4 regions of the Shewanella algidipiscicola genome follow, and region 1 is predicted to be linked to each of the others. Evidence: predicted binding sites of a transcription regulator. Region 1 holds the regulator's gene; each other region holds the start of a gene.
The links. The regulator sigma-54, encoded in region 1, starts transcription at its own class of promoters, with help from an activator protein. The targets are predictions, from matches to a motif close to GTTGGCACGNNNNTNGNNT.

Region 1 (3,455 bases):
AAAGCGGTTAATTTAGCCAAAAGCTATAAGAGCCGCGCCGTGGTACAAGATGTCAGCTTAACCGTGCGTACAGGGCAGATTGTCGGCTTATTGGGCCCTAATGGCGCCGGTAAAACCACGACCTTTTACATGGTTGTTGGTCTGGTGCAGAGTGACAAGGGGCGCATTTTTATTGATGATGATGATCTCACCCTAGATCCTATGCATCTGCGCGCTCGCAAAGGAATTGGCTATCTACCGCAAGAAGCCAGTATTTTCCGTAAATTATCGGTGCGCGATAATATTATGGCGGTATTACAAACCCGGCGCGAGCTCAATAACGATGCGCGCGAAGAGGAGTTGGAGCATCTGCTAGAAGAGTTTCATATCACCCACATCCGCGATAGTCAGGGGATGGCACTGTCAGGGGGTGAACGTCGACGCGTCGAAATCGCCCGAGCATTAGCCGCCAACCCTAAGTTTATTTTGCTCGACGAACCCTTCGCTGGGGTCGATCCCATTTCAGTTATCGACATCAAAAAAATTATTGAGCAGTTGAAAAACCGTGGCCTTGGGGTATTGATCACCGACCACAACGTACGGGAAACATTGGATGTGTGTGAGAAAGCCTATATTGTCAGCCACGGCAACTTGATTGCCGAGGGAACACCCGCAGAGATCTTAGATAACCAACAAGTTCGAGCGGTGTACTTAGGGGAACAATTCAAGCTATAGTTAACGTTATTAGCGCTCAAGGTAAAGGCGAAACCGTTTTTACCTTAGTAAGTAGATCATTCGCCTTAGCGGTTTAATACCGGAGGCAGCTTTCTCACTTTAGAATTAGAAACAAGGGAATAGCAGTACGATGAAAGCGTCACTTCAGCTCAAAATGGGTCAGCATTTAACCATGACGCCCCAGTTGCAACAAGCTATCCGCTTGTTACAACTGTCGTCATTGGAGCTGCAGCAAGAGATCCAGCAAGCACTAGAGTCTAACCCTCTACTCGAGTTAGACGAGGAGCAAGAAGGCGCCAATATCGACTCAGAACAAGAGCGTAATGACAACTTCGACACCGATTACAATGAGCAACGGCAAGTCGACTCTAGTGAAGACAATTCGAGCTTAGAAACCTCCGATGCGCTCAACCAAGACTCTATGCCCGATGAGCTGCCCGTCGACACTACATGGGATGAGGTCTATACCGCATCACCTAACTCCAGCTCTGGTGCGATGCGCGACGATGACATGCCATTTCAAGGGGAAACCAGCGAAGGCCTGTATGAGCACCTCGAATGGCAAAAAAACCTCACCCCCTTCTCTGACAACGACCTCGCTATCGCCACCGCCATCATTGACGCCATAGACGAGCGAGGTTACTTGACGCAGACTTGCGACGATATTCTTGAAGCCATGGGCGATCCTGAAATCGAGCTCGATGAAATTGAAGCGGTATTAAAGCGGATACAACATTTCGATCCTATCGGGATCGCTGCCAGAGACCTCAGCGAATGCCTGATGATCCAACTGGCCCAATACAGCTCCGACACCCCGCATATCGACAATGCCAGGCTCTTGATCCGTGATTACTTAGATCTGATTGCCGGGCGAGATTTTCGCCTATTGATGCGTAAGACCAAACTGAAAGAAGATGAACTACGCGAGGCCATAGCGCTGATTCAAACTCTTAATCCACGCCCAGGGCTGGCCATTACCGCCAGTCGTGATGAATACGTGATCCCCGATGTCACAGTTAGCAAGAAAAAAGGTCGCTGGGTAGTCGAGCTTAATCCCGATAGTATGCCTAAGATTAATGTAAACCAACATTATGCCTCAATGGCACGCAGCACCAAAAACCAAGCCGATGGCCAGTTTATTCGTGGTCACCTGCAAGAAGCTAAATGGTTTCTAAAAAGTTTAGAGAGCCGCAACGATACCTTACTCAAGGTCACCAACTGCATTGTCGATTTCCAGCAAGGGTTTTTCGAGTTTGGTGAAGAAGCGATGAAACCTATGGTGCTTAATGATATTGCCGAAGCGGTCGAAATGCATGAATCTACCATCTCGCGGGTCACCACCCAAAAGTATATGCACACGCCAAGAGGGATTTTTGAGCTAAAATACTTTTTCTCCAGCCATGTTGGGACCGACGATGGTGGCGAATGCTCTTCTACTGCGATCCGCGCTTTTATTAAGAAGCTAGTCGCCGCAGAAAATCAAAAGAAACCCTTAAGTGACAGTAAAATGGCACAACTGTTAGCCGAGCAAGGTATTCAAGTCGCTAGACGCACGATAGCAAAATATCGTGAGGCGATGTTTATACCGCCGTCAAATCAACGTAAAAGCTTATAATCAACAACTGGAAACCGGAGGAATCACTTTATGCAAATAAATCTGACTGGGCACCACATTGAGATCACCCAATCTCTGCGCAACTATGTTGAAGAAAAGTTTACAAAGCTTGAACGGCATTTCGATCAGATCAATAATGTCCACGTGATATTAAATGTCGAAAAATTGATGCAAAAAGTTGAAGCAAAGTTACATCTTAGTGGTGGAGAAATATTTGCAACATCAGAGCACGCGGATATGTATGCCGCGATAGATTCCCTGATCGATAAATTAGATCGTCAGGTCATTAAACATAAAGAGAAGCTAACAAAACATTAACGATGGAACTTAGTACCATCCTGCGGCCGGAGTGCACAACCTGCGCCACTCCGGGCAGTAAGAAAAAGGTACTGGAACTTATCAGCGACTTGGCCGCTGTCCAGTACCCCACCCTTTCCTCTCAAGAGATTTTTGAAAGCCTTTTGGCGAGAGAGAAAATGGGCAGCACAGGTATAGGCAATGGTATCGCGATCCCTCACGGACGGCTGACGAATATTGAGAAACCCGTCGCCGTATTGATTAAATGTGCGGAGCCAATTGCATTCGATGCAATTGATAATCAGCCGGTCGATATCCTCTTTGCATTACTGGTTCCCGCAGAGCAATGCGAGCAACACCTTAGCACTCTCGCCGCGATGGCAGAGAAATTAAGTGATAAAGCTATCATCAAACAGCTAAGAAAAACCCACGACGAAGCAGAACTGTATCAGGTGATCACCCAATGAAATTGGTAATGGTATCTGGGCGCTCAGGCTCAGGAAAATCGGTAGTCCTTAGGGTACTGGAAGATCTGGGCTATTACTGTGTCGACAATCTGCCACTGCAGATGATGGACTCGCTGCTCAGTCAGCTTAAAGGTAGAAATGAACTTGTTGCGATTAGCGTCGATGTGCGCAACATGCCCAGCGAAGATATCCAGCTTGAAAAGCAGCTAGCGAATCTTCCTAAAGATACCGAATTACTGAGTTTCTTTCTAAACTCTTCTGACGATGTATTGCTCAAACGCTACAGTGAAACCCGTAGGTTGCATCCACTATCACGCTCAAAAGTCTCCCTTAAAGAGGCGATACAGCTTGAAGGCAAAATA
Region 2 (3,455 bases), 110 kb from region 1:
TAAGATACTCGAATCAACACACTTTTTAAACAAGATATTAGAAAATTTCAGTTTATTATGCCATTAAACAAACTAAGGCTCATTTTGCAAACTTATCTGTGATGGATGATAACTTATCATCTGCCATTTTTTGTAGGAATAATACAACTCCCCGCGCACAATTACGCGGCTTTGCAGCAAATCTAAGGTCAAAATGTTGTTAAATTTACCAGATTCTGCTCTAAGTATGCCCACGTAAAATTTTTCATCGATAATGATCCATAAATACTGCCCCTTTCTTTCAAAGCCGGTCACAGTCCCCTCCACCTCTCGCCAACGGTTCAAATCGTCTCGGTTAAGTTGGTCGACTCGCTTCGGTTGATAACTAAGATGGCTCCATAATCCCTGTTTTGTTGCTCTTGATCGGCGCTCTAATGCTTCGAAACATTGCCAGAAGTAATCATTGTGATACACCCGACTTTTAGCATAGCCATGATTCAGCAGCAGCTCTTGTAAATGCTCACCCGCTTGAGTGAAAACATAGGCTAAGGTTCTACCGTGGGGATCTAAGCGTTTGCGATCGAACGCTAATTGTAACGTTTGTCCGGCCTGAAGCTGTTGCTGTACAAACTGACGCGCCTGATTGGCAAACGGCTCGGACAACTCTGGATATTGCGAGTCAATCTCTGGTGCATCGACGCCAATAAGCCGCACCCGGCGATCATCACTGAGGACTAACGTATCACCATCAATCACATAACTGAGGGTCACGGTCTCATCGAAGTGGGTGGGCACACAGACACTGGGCTGAGCTGCAAAACAATAGCAGGGTAATAAACCGAATAAGGTGAGTACGTATCTGCTATATCTGCTCATCTATAATCATATCCTTCGATTAGCGGCTTACTTAGATAGCCTGAACTTTTAGCATAATGATTCATTGAAATAGTTACTGACACCGGCTGTGTTACATCAAATCTAGCTTACATACTGTCAGGGTTTCGCTTACACCACAATCAATAATGCGCCGTGAATAACACCCACAGCAGGCAACAAAAAAGGCGCCATTAAGGCACCTTTTTTTACGTTCATTGCAAAAGTAATAATTACTTCTTGCCAAGAGCGCCGAAACGCTTGTTGAACTTGTCGATACGTCCGCCAGTATCCATAACTTTCTGGGTACCAGTGTAGAATGGGTGACATGCACCACATACGTCCAAATGCAGTGGCTTACCTGCAGTTGAGTTTACTTTGATAACGTTGCCACAAGTACAAGTTGCAGTGATTTCTGCATAATCAGGATGAATGCCTGGTTTCATTGGGATTACCTCAAGTTAAAGGCCATGTCGCTCTTCCAACCCGAAGTCGGACACCACATGCAGTTAATAGAATATTCAGGCGCGAGATAGTACAGGATACAAGCAAGAGATACAAGCATGGGCCGCACCTAACTGAGTAATTCTCATCGCCAATATATTGCCCCCCTCTTAACAGATCTCGCCCATTAAGCTCTCAACGACGCTTACCTAGGCTCAAGCTATCTGTATAGCTTAGCTTACATAGACTCAAACAACTGCTGAGCCTGCTTGGCATCACGATAGCGCTCCTTCACACTCAGTGATGGGCAACGCAACACCACATCGGCACGCAGACCATGGATCTCACCTTGATTAAATGCCTTGGGGTTAGCATCGAAAATTGCCAACATGGCGCCATAAGGGCTAAGTTGCCATGACTTGGCATAGGCACTGGCGATACGCCATAGGGTTTGCTGCGCCTCGTAGTTTAACTCACAATCGGCCTGCACCAAATCCGCTGCCACATCCCCTTGTGGAGCCTTTTGCTGCTCTTTTAAAGGCTTTGGCGATTCACTGCTTAGCGTATTGCTTGCCACCAGCGGCTTGGCCGTGATGCTTGGCTTAGGCTTGGTAGGTACCCGCGTCGCATCAAACAGTGTAATCCGCTTAACCTCACGCCATTGGTTAACATGGTACTCCTGCACAATTAACTCGGCATTGGCGTCTGTCACATCCTCAAGGCCGGTAAGCTGCAACATAAAATTATTCACCGGTGTGACCATTAAACGCTCTTGACCACTTTGTTGCGCCACCACAAACTGCAATTTATCGACACTCGGTTGGTCGGTCACAATATTGAGCTTGAGCTTAGGGTTTAATCCGAGGTGAAATTGCATTTGATTAATGCTCACATGAGTCACTGCCGCCCAGCTAAAGTGACTCAGCGATAGCAGCAGGAGTAATAAGGGATATACCAGAGTTTTCATAGCCGCATTCTTATCGTCATAACCGTACAACTATTAAGCACAAATCCTGCTAACGATTCAATCTATTTATCCCCAGCAACAGTGACCACAACGCCACTAAGCTCCCGAAAATAGGGTAAAACCGTCGCCTATAAAAGATAGTGGTAGCCCTAACGATGTACGCTGGTTACACTTGCTCTACCTTAAGTTTGCTTGTCTGGTTTTATGTCTTTGTTTGTCGAAGTTGCCCTGCCCGTCCCGCTACGCCAAAACTTTAGTTATCGCGTCAAAGAGAGCGACAGCCATCTGGCGGTCAAAGGCGTGCGCGTGAAAGTCCCTTTCGGTCGTCAGCAACTTATTGGCTTGGTGACCGGGATCACTGACACCTGTGACTTAGCGCCACAGCAGATAAAATCGGTAAGCGAATTTTTAGATACTGAGCCACTGCTGCCCGACTCTTTATATCAACTGACTCAATGGGCGGCGCGCTACTATTTTTGCAGTGTGGGCCAAATGCTCTCCCAAGCTCTGCCAGTCGCCCTACGTAAAGGCGCACAGGTTAGCGCCGAAAGCACCCGTTTTTGGTGTTTAACCAGCGCAGGGCACGCTGCCGATCTCGACACCTTAAAGCGCGCGCCAGCCCAACGCAAAGTGATGCAACATTTGCTGCAAGGTGAGCTGACTCAAGAAGAATTAAACGCGCTCGAACTGAGTAAACCCGCGCTAAAAGCATTGCAGGAGCGTGGCTGGATAACCCACCAAGACAGAGCCAATCAACTCGACCTTAGCTGGCGCGACAACTTAACCCTAGATGAAGAGCCCCATAGGCTCAATCCAGAACAGGCCATTGCGGTGGCCACCCTCAATCAGCAAACAGGCTATCACTGCACCTTACTCGAAGGGATCACCGGCTCGGGCAAGACAGAGGTGTATTTGGCCTTACTAGAAACCGTGCTCAAACAGGGGAAGCAAGCACTCATTTTGGTGCCTGAAATTGGCCTAACACCGCAAACCATCAGCCGGTTTAAGCAACGTTTTAAGGTGCAGGTCGCGGTGATCCACTCTGGACTAACCGATAATCAGCGCCTTAGCGCCTGGCGGCAGGCGCGCGCCGGCGAAGCGGCTATTATTATTGGCACGCGCTCGGCGCTGTTCACCCCGATGCGTTATCCCGGCATTATCATCTTAGATGAAGAGCACGATAGCAGCTTTA
Region 3 (3,455 bases), 740 kb from region 1:
AAATGGCGCGCAAAACGTTCGTTAACGATCTCAAGGGTCGGCATCCGGCCACGGACAATACGATCTTGAGAAGAAAAGTCATAGGATCGCGCATCTAGCTCGTTATCACTTGCCTCATCTTCATCAACGTCATCGACACCGTGTAATAACGCATCGATTTCGTCTTGGCTTAATAGATCACTCACAATATTGCCCTACCTGGTTAATCAAGATTGCCGCTAGCATCACTGCATTACAAATCCAGTAAAGAGTACCCGTTCGACCACTTTACGCCCGGTCACAGGCTGCAATGTGTTTTGCACATTCAGCAGTGCCAGTTGTCGTAGCTCATCTTTACCCGCTAACGAACTTAACTTTTGCACATTGGCACTACTAAAAGTCGTTAAAAGCGCATCTTCGATTAATGGAATGTGTTTCTTCAGTAACACATCATCGTCAGCGCCTCGCACCATTAACTGCACTTTTATCTCGACTATACGTGCACGGTTTTGCCCTGGCAGGTTGAACAGAAACGGCCGAGGCATGCCGACATAAAACGCTTCACCACTATTAGCGGGAGCGACTTGCTCTACAGAGGTATCATCAATCGGTTCATTATCGGATGAGTCACTCGTCCCCAATAACAACCATAACGCGATGACTACACTAAGGAGAACGACAAGTCCTACAGAGGCAAAAATAATCAGCTTCTTTTTGCTTTTGAGCGGCGCATTCTGTTCCAGTTGTAACGATTCTTCTTCTGCCATGTTTATTTCCTATAACACGCCACTTTTTAAGCGCCTACACTAGGTGGAGGAATCAATAACCCTATAGGTTACCTGCTTATGCATAATAATCTATACCTGAGCGGTAACTTGTTGCATTATTCGCGGCCAATAAGCTTTCATCTGTTGATATTTCATCCACATCCGATGCTGAGGTGCCATTTTGATGACCAGAGCCATCGGCTTCACCTTGCTCTCGGCCACCACCGCCTTGCGACACATTACTGTCTGTCAACTGCATTCCTTGTTCGGCCAGCATCTCACGTAAGCGTGGGATCGCCTGTTCGACCAGATCTTTGGTCTGATGTTGCATCACCTGAAACTGCACTTGGGTCTGATCGCCCTGTACTTGAATACGCACCATCATCTGCCCAAGCTCTGGCGGGTCGAGCCGGATCTCTGCGTGTTGCACCCCTTGGCTGACCATAGCGATCAATTGTTGACGCATGACGGGGGAAAACTTTTGAATCATCTCCTGCATCTGCTGGGCAGGCTCACCTTGCGGTCGAATGGAGACTTGATACTGGGCTGGCGCCTCGGCTCGCGCAAAAGGAGTCGATGTCATGGTCGATGATGTGGGCTTTAACTCGTTAACGCCATTGTCGGCGATATCACCCTCTGCGGCCATAGTGACCATTAACTTAGCATTTTTAAGCTCATTGCCAGCACTTGCATTAGCATCCGCTTGAGCTTGCACTTTGGCGGTTATTTGCCCGGCGGCGTCAGGTTTAAGCTCTGGGGAAACGCCAGATTGAGCTCCACCCAAACTCGATTTAGCATCGTCGCCGCCCATCTTAGCCCCAAGACTGTTAGCCCCAAAACTGTTAGCACCGAGACCATGGTTAACCGCCCCCTGCGCGGCTAAAAACGTGTTGGCCTGCTCGACTAAGGCATTAAAAGCAGTACTGTTACCCTGCTGCGCTCCCTCCATTAGCCCCGCCATCATTTGCGGCGGCAATTGCGCTAGCTGTGCCTGACTCAGGCCAGTTTGACTCTCAAGCACCTCTAGTTGGGATTGAGTTAGGCTAGCTAACAGCTCGTCGGTACTCGTCTCACTTGACAGCTTCAGCTCTGAGCCTAATTCTGCATCGGGTGGCAATGGCACGCCGCCGTCGGCAAGTTCCTGGTTTTCCGCTAACTGTGTCGCCCAGTTAATTTGCGCCAACACATTGGCGACGTCATTATCCTCGTCTTGTTGCTCATCCGCTGCCACGACCTGTTGAGTGTCATGCGCTATCTTATCGGCTTCAGAAGGGCCTTGGGTTTTATGACTTGGGTCATTATCGGCTGACGCTTGCGCTAACGCCGTCGAAAAGTCGTTATTTTTCGAGTCGTTAGCACTAGATTTGTTGGGTTGCAAACCTAATTTATCGCCTGCGGTATCCGCTTTAGATAACAGCACGCTATTCATTTGTGGCATAAATCCTCCAACACTGTTACGCGTAACACGCGGCGCTTATGTCACGCTTTTAGTGTCAATTATTCGGTCGTACTGCCGATAAGAAATTAGTATTTTGATAAACAATGCAAATAAAGCGCCAACTGTTAAGTTATTGCCTTGTCTGATGATTATTTTTAATGAAGAGCAATATTGCGGCGACTGAGGCACTTAACGTTGAGGTTTTCTAAAAAATTGCTGAGAGGCAAACTCATCAATCATCTTTTGTTCTTGCTTTAATTCGGCAAGTTGCCGCTTATGCGCCTTGCGCTCAAGTAGCAGCTCCACCGCTTTACGCTTTTGCTGTTTAACTTGCCACGCTTGCTGGCCAATTTGACGCTGTTTATCTGACTCATTGACGGCAAAATGTTGTTTAGTGATCGCCTCATCAATTTGACGGATAAACTGATGAAACTGATGATAATTACTTGCACTTATTACCTGTCCCTGTTGCTGCTCCATCTGTTTCATGTAATCGAGACGGTACTGTTGTAATGCGCTTAGTTGCTGCTGGCATTTTTGCAGCACCATCTGCGCAGAGCGTAGCTGCAGTGACGCTTGCTCTTCGGCGTCGAGCGCCAATTTAAGCACGGTATCGAGTGGATCATGTTTTGCCATCACATCCTCTATATCATCAAACGAGGGCATCTATCGCATACAGGGATAATCGCTACCCCTGACATTGGGCACTCAGTTGGCCTAACATCAAGGCGCAACTGTCAAAGCTGAGCGACTCTTTCATCGTTTGACGTAAAAAAGCGTTCATTGCCGGTTGCAGGCGAATGGCGTTATCGATACGCGGATCGCTGCCCTGGGTATAAGCACCAATCGAGATCAAGTCACGGTTTTGTTGATATAAGGAGTACATCTGTTTAACTCGGCGAGTGGCTTCTAAGTGGGCTTCACTGATCACCATAGGCGCCACACGGCTAATGGATGCCTCGACATCGATAGCAGGGTAATGGCCCGAATCGGCCAAGGCACGTGATAGCACAATATGACCGTCGAGGATCGCTCGCGCCGAATCGGCTATAGGATCTTGTAAATCATCACCTTCGGTGAGCACAGTATAAAACGCGGTGATCGAACCTTGTCCAACACCACCATTACCGGCCCGTTCCACTAACTTAGGTAACTTGGCAAACACCGAGGGCGGATAGCCCTTGGTGGCTGGTGGCTCACCGACGGCCAGTGCAATTTCACGTTGCGCCTGCGCATAACGAGTCAGACTGTCCATTAACAGTAAGACGTTA
Region 4 (3,455 bases), 770 kb from region 1:
GCATCAGGTTCGACAATGAGTGTCTATAGCGTTCTACCCAATTCTTAATATCTCTGACGACTGTGTCCATAGCACTACCTCATCCTATCTGTTGCTTGGCTCTTTTGATGCACTATAGCGCTCTATTTGATTAACGACAGCACTCTATAATGCTGAGTTATATCAGCGCCTATCTCACCAGTTTCATGCGTTTCCTATGCAGGAACCGCTGACAACAGACACAAAAAAAGCCTCTGAAATAGAGGCTTTAATAATGGAGTCCTGTTGCAGAGGAAGCTCTATTTAAAAATAAGTCACTTGCTTCACTTTTTGCGGACGATGTTGCTGTTGGTACAAAGCCCACACTTGAGAAAAATCAAGTTCCAGCTCAGTCACATAGTGTTCACCCACAGGGTAACTCTTAACCACTCTGGCACCACGAATGACCCCGGTCACCGACGCTTGAATATTATCATCAGACAACATCCAATCCCTAACTTGGCTCGAGGCCGACAACTGCTGGCCGTACACCTGCTCAGCCAACTCGCGATAAGCTGCGATTTTGGATGCTTGCATCGCCATTAACACGCGCTGCGATTGCTCTTTGGCCGGTTGTGTCGCTAAGGGGGCATAGCCGATAGCGGTTAACTTAGGAAACTGCTCAGGCGCTTCTGTTTCCCACTGAATATATCTATCTTGAGAAGCGCAGCCGCTTAGTGTTAGCAGTAATGCCATTAACCAGACTCTCATTGCATCTCTCCTACCATTTGCATGTTACCCTGCCCCTGCGTGCTGTGACGGATCAACAAGCCTTGCTTAGACTCCACCCGCTCAGACGCCCTAAGATAACCAGGCAATTCAGCCAAGGTGACACTCGCCGACGCAACTGATACCACACGATTATTGGTTACATTCACAATGCGGCTATTGACCACAAGCTCATCAAGCGACAGATTCATGGTCGACACCAAAACATGCTCAACGGGCAAATCGTCACCCAGCTTACGCCAATCACGACTCAATATAAAATCACCACTGTCGGTCACTCGTACACTCTGTGCCACATTGAGATCGACCAAATTAAATTGATGATCATGCATAGCAGCAATTAAACCTTGCTGTAATTGTAACCCCAAAGGATTAGTGCCATTTAAACTGTCTAACAACACTGGCGTTGTCACCAATAACGGATGCTTAGGTGTGAGTTGATCATTTTGCCTAACCAATTCATTAGCCAATTGTTGGCTCAGGTGTAGCACTGCCGATTGAGCAGGCAAAGTATTGCCGCTTGCCAATGACGGCGCAGCGGGCTCATTGCTCGCACATCCCCCAAATAGCAATAAAGATGACAAAAGTATCGCTGTTCGCATCGCTCTGTCCTGTATAACGCTAAGCAAGGCTTAGCCGGAAAAAATGCCAATATAAAATGCCGTTTCAATATGAACGCAAGGCTTGGTCGCCGCCCATTTAAGTTAACTGCTAACTATTTAACCGTTGACGGCGCTGATGCATTAACATCACAACCCGGTCGATACTGACGCAGACGATAACTTTGACTATCGCTATGTCACACGACAAATTCGCGGCGCGTTCGACTGACATAAATTTAAATGCAAATTATGAGCCAATAGCCACTATGGCTTACCCACGTCCCTGTATCGGCCTCAACACGCCAACCTTTAACCCCATTAAGCAAGCAATCGTGCCACAAAGTACATACGGGCATGTATATTGCTTACTATGATGCCATCTGGCTAATATCGCCCAACGACCGCAAATACTGTCATCATTTTGGCAGTTAGTAGCGCAGGTTGTAACGCTTCGCATTGTTATTATTGAAAGAGACTTTTACATGAATCGGCTAACCATATCCTTGCTATTGCTAGGTTTAACCCACCTTAATGTGTCAGCACAGTGGATTGAAGCACATGGCGAGGCCAACGTGCTCAACAACAATGTCAATCAGGCGCGCGAAGAAGCCATACAACAAGCCTTAAGTGTTATCACCTTGCAATCGGGTGGCCAATTTACCAGCATGCAACAGACGCAAAACGGCCAACTGGTACAAAGCCAGTTTTCTATGTCGAACCAAGCCAACATTGCGCGAGTCGAACTACTCAGTGAGCGCATCGAAAACCAACAAATCACAGTGACATTAAGAGCCGATGTTATCGATGGCGCAGAGCAACAGTGCCAAGCGGAACCATTAAAAGCCGCTATTTTAGTGCCGCAGGCATCGATTGCCGATCGTGCGCAGCTCAGATACGGCAATATCGGCCACTTTGAACAGGCATTATCAGAACGCTTAGGAAATATCATTCAGCAGCGCAGCAATGCCAGCCTTGCCAATGTTCACGCCAACGAACGCCTAGATGTTGAGCAGTCCTTAGTGGATGTTCGAGGCTACCGTTTACCCAGTTGGCTAAGCGACATCACCGACAGTCAATATATCCTACTGCCAGCGATCGTCGATATCTCCACCGATCCCGTTGAAGGCGGATTACTAGGCCTTTGGAATAACTATCCACAACGACAATTTCATCTAAAGCTATCGCTGTATCATGGCATCAGTGGTGAGCAAGTTTGGAGCGAGCTATATCATTCATCAGCCCCATGGGAATTTGAGCGACAAGCCACAGTGCCGGCAAATAGTGCCCGCTTTTGGCATTCCAGCTATGGTCAACATATTGATGCCGTATTAGCACAAGCCAGTGCCGATATCGATAAAGTGCTTAACTGCAGGCCACTACTGGGACAAATTGTGTCTAAACAAGACAGACGGGTGATCATCAATCTGGGGCGTAATAACGGTATAAAAGTGGGCGACCGTTTTCAAATTGTATTGCAACAAAACTTACCCGATAGGCTCGACAACATGCGCCCAATTGCCGGGGAAACTCGCGCAACGGTCACCATAGATCAAGTCACGCAGCAAAGTGCCACAGCCTTGCTCGAGCCACAAAATGGGACGCTAAATATACAAGTAAATGACATTGCGATTAAAATGTAGTGGACAAGCGGCCACTAATTAAGCAACTAAATCTAAAGCCTTTTCATCGAGATGAAAAACAGTATAATCAACAGCGTCTCCCTATAGCTCAACAGGATAGAGCAGTCGCCTCCTAAGCGATCGATCGGGGTTCGAGTCCCTGTGGGGAGACCATAAGATAGCCACTAAAATGGTTATCTTATGCATAGATAAAATAACCATCACTAACCGCCAACATCCTAATACATCCTACATCCCTCTAGGTTAACAATGGTTTAGTGCCCCTGCGTAGCTAGGTGAATAGGTTAACACTCACGGCTTAGCCTTCGATTTAATCGATATAATCTTATTTAATTAGTGCCATACCAATTCTTGCGGCCATGATCATTTTTAAGCCCAGTGTCTAAGTTTAAATCCTCACACTTGTGGTTAGGGTGCCAAGCGCGCTAAATGTGATTTTTGACTGGCTTGCTATCCGCTTTATCAT

Region 2: DN599_RS00365 (FimV/HubP family polar landmark protein) is a predicted target of sigma-54. The motif match lies at 2,299-2,317, and genes of this name have one in related genera.
Region 3: DN599_RS04190 (flagellar hook-length control protein FliK) is a predicted target of sigma-54. The motif match lies at 2,289-2,307, and genes of this name have one in related genera.
Region 4: DN599_RS04360 (flagellar assembly protein FlgT) is a predicted target of sigma-54. The motif match lies at 1,698-1,716, and genes of this name have one in related genera.

Annotation. Positions count from the first base shown of each region.
Region 1 is NZ_OXJV01000001.1:185,678-189,132, reverse strand. It holds gene lptB (LPS export ABC transporter ATP-binding protein) at 1-714, shown strand, start outside; gene DN599_RS00840 (RNA polymerase factor sigma-54) at 845-2,329, shown strand; gene hpf (ribosome hibernation promoting factor) at 2,360-2,647, shown strand; gene ptsN (PTS IIA-like nitrogen regulatory protein PtsN) at 2,650-3,093, shown strand; gene rapZ (RNase adapter RapZ) at 3,090-3,455, shown strand, end outside.
Region 2 is NZ_OXJV01000001.1:77,988-81,442, reverse strand. It holds gene DN599_RS00375 (thermonuclease family protein) at 73-855, opposite strand; gene rpmE (50S ribosomal protein L31) at 1,086-1,298, opposite strand; gene DN599_RS00365 (FimV/HubP family polar landmark protein) at 1,535-2,263, opposite strand; gene priA (primosomal protein N') at 2,468-3,455, shown strand, end outside.
Region 3 is NZ_OXJV01000001.1:925,334-928,788, forward strand. It holds gene fliM (flagellar motor switch protein FliM) at 1-185, opposite strand, end outside; gene fliL (flagellar basal body-associated protein FliL) at 225-746, opposite strand; gene DN599_RS04190 (flagellar hook-length control protein FliK) at 823-2,184, opposite strand; gene fliJ (flagellar export protein FliJ) at 2,374-2,820, opposite strand; gene fliI (flagellar protein export ATPase FliI) at 2,873-3,455, opposite strand, start outside.
Region 4 is NZ_OXJV01000001.1:957,358-960,812, forward strand. It holds gene DN599_RS04350 (LPP20 family lipoprotein) at 283-729, opposite strand; gene DN599_RS04355 (FlgO family outer membrane protein) at 726-1,349, opposite strand; gene DN599_RS04360 (flagellar assembly protein FlgT) at 1,832-2,989, shown strand; tRNA gene DN599_RS04365 (tRNA-Arg) at 3,067-3,142, shown strand.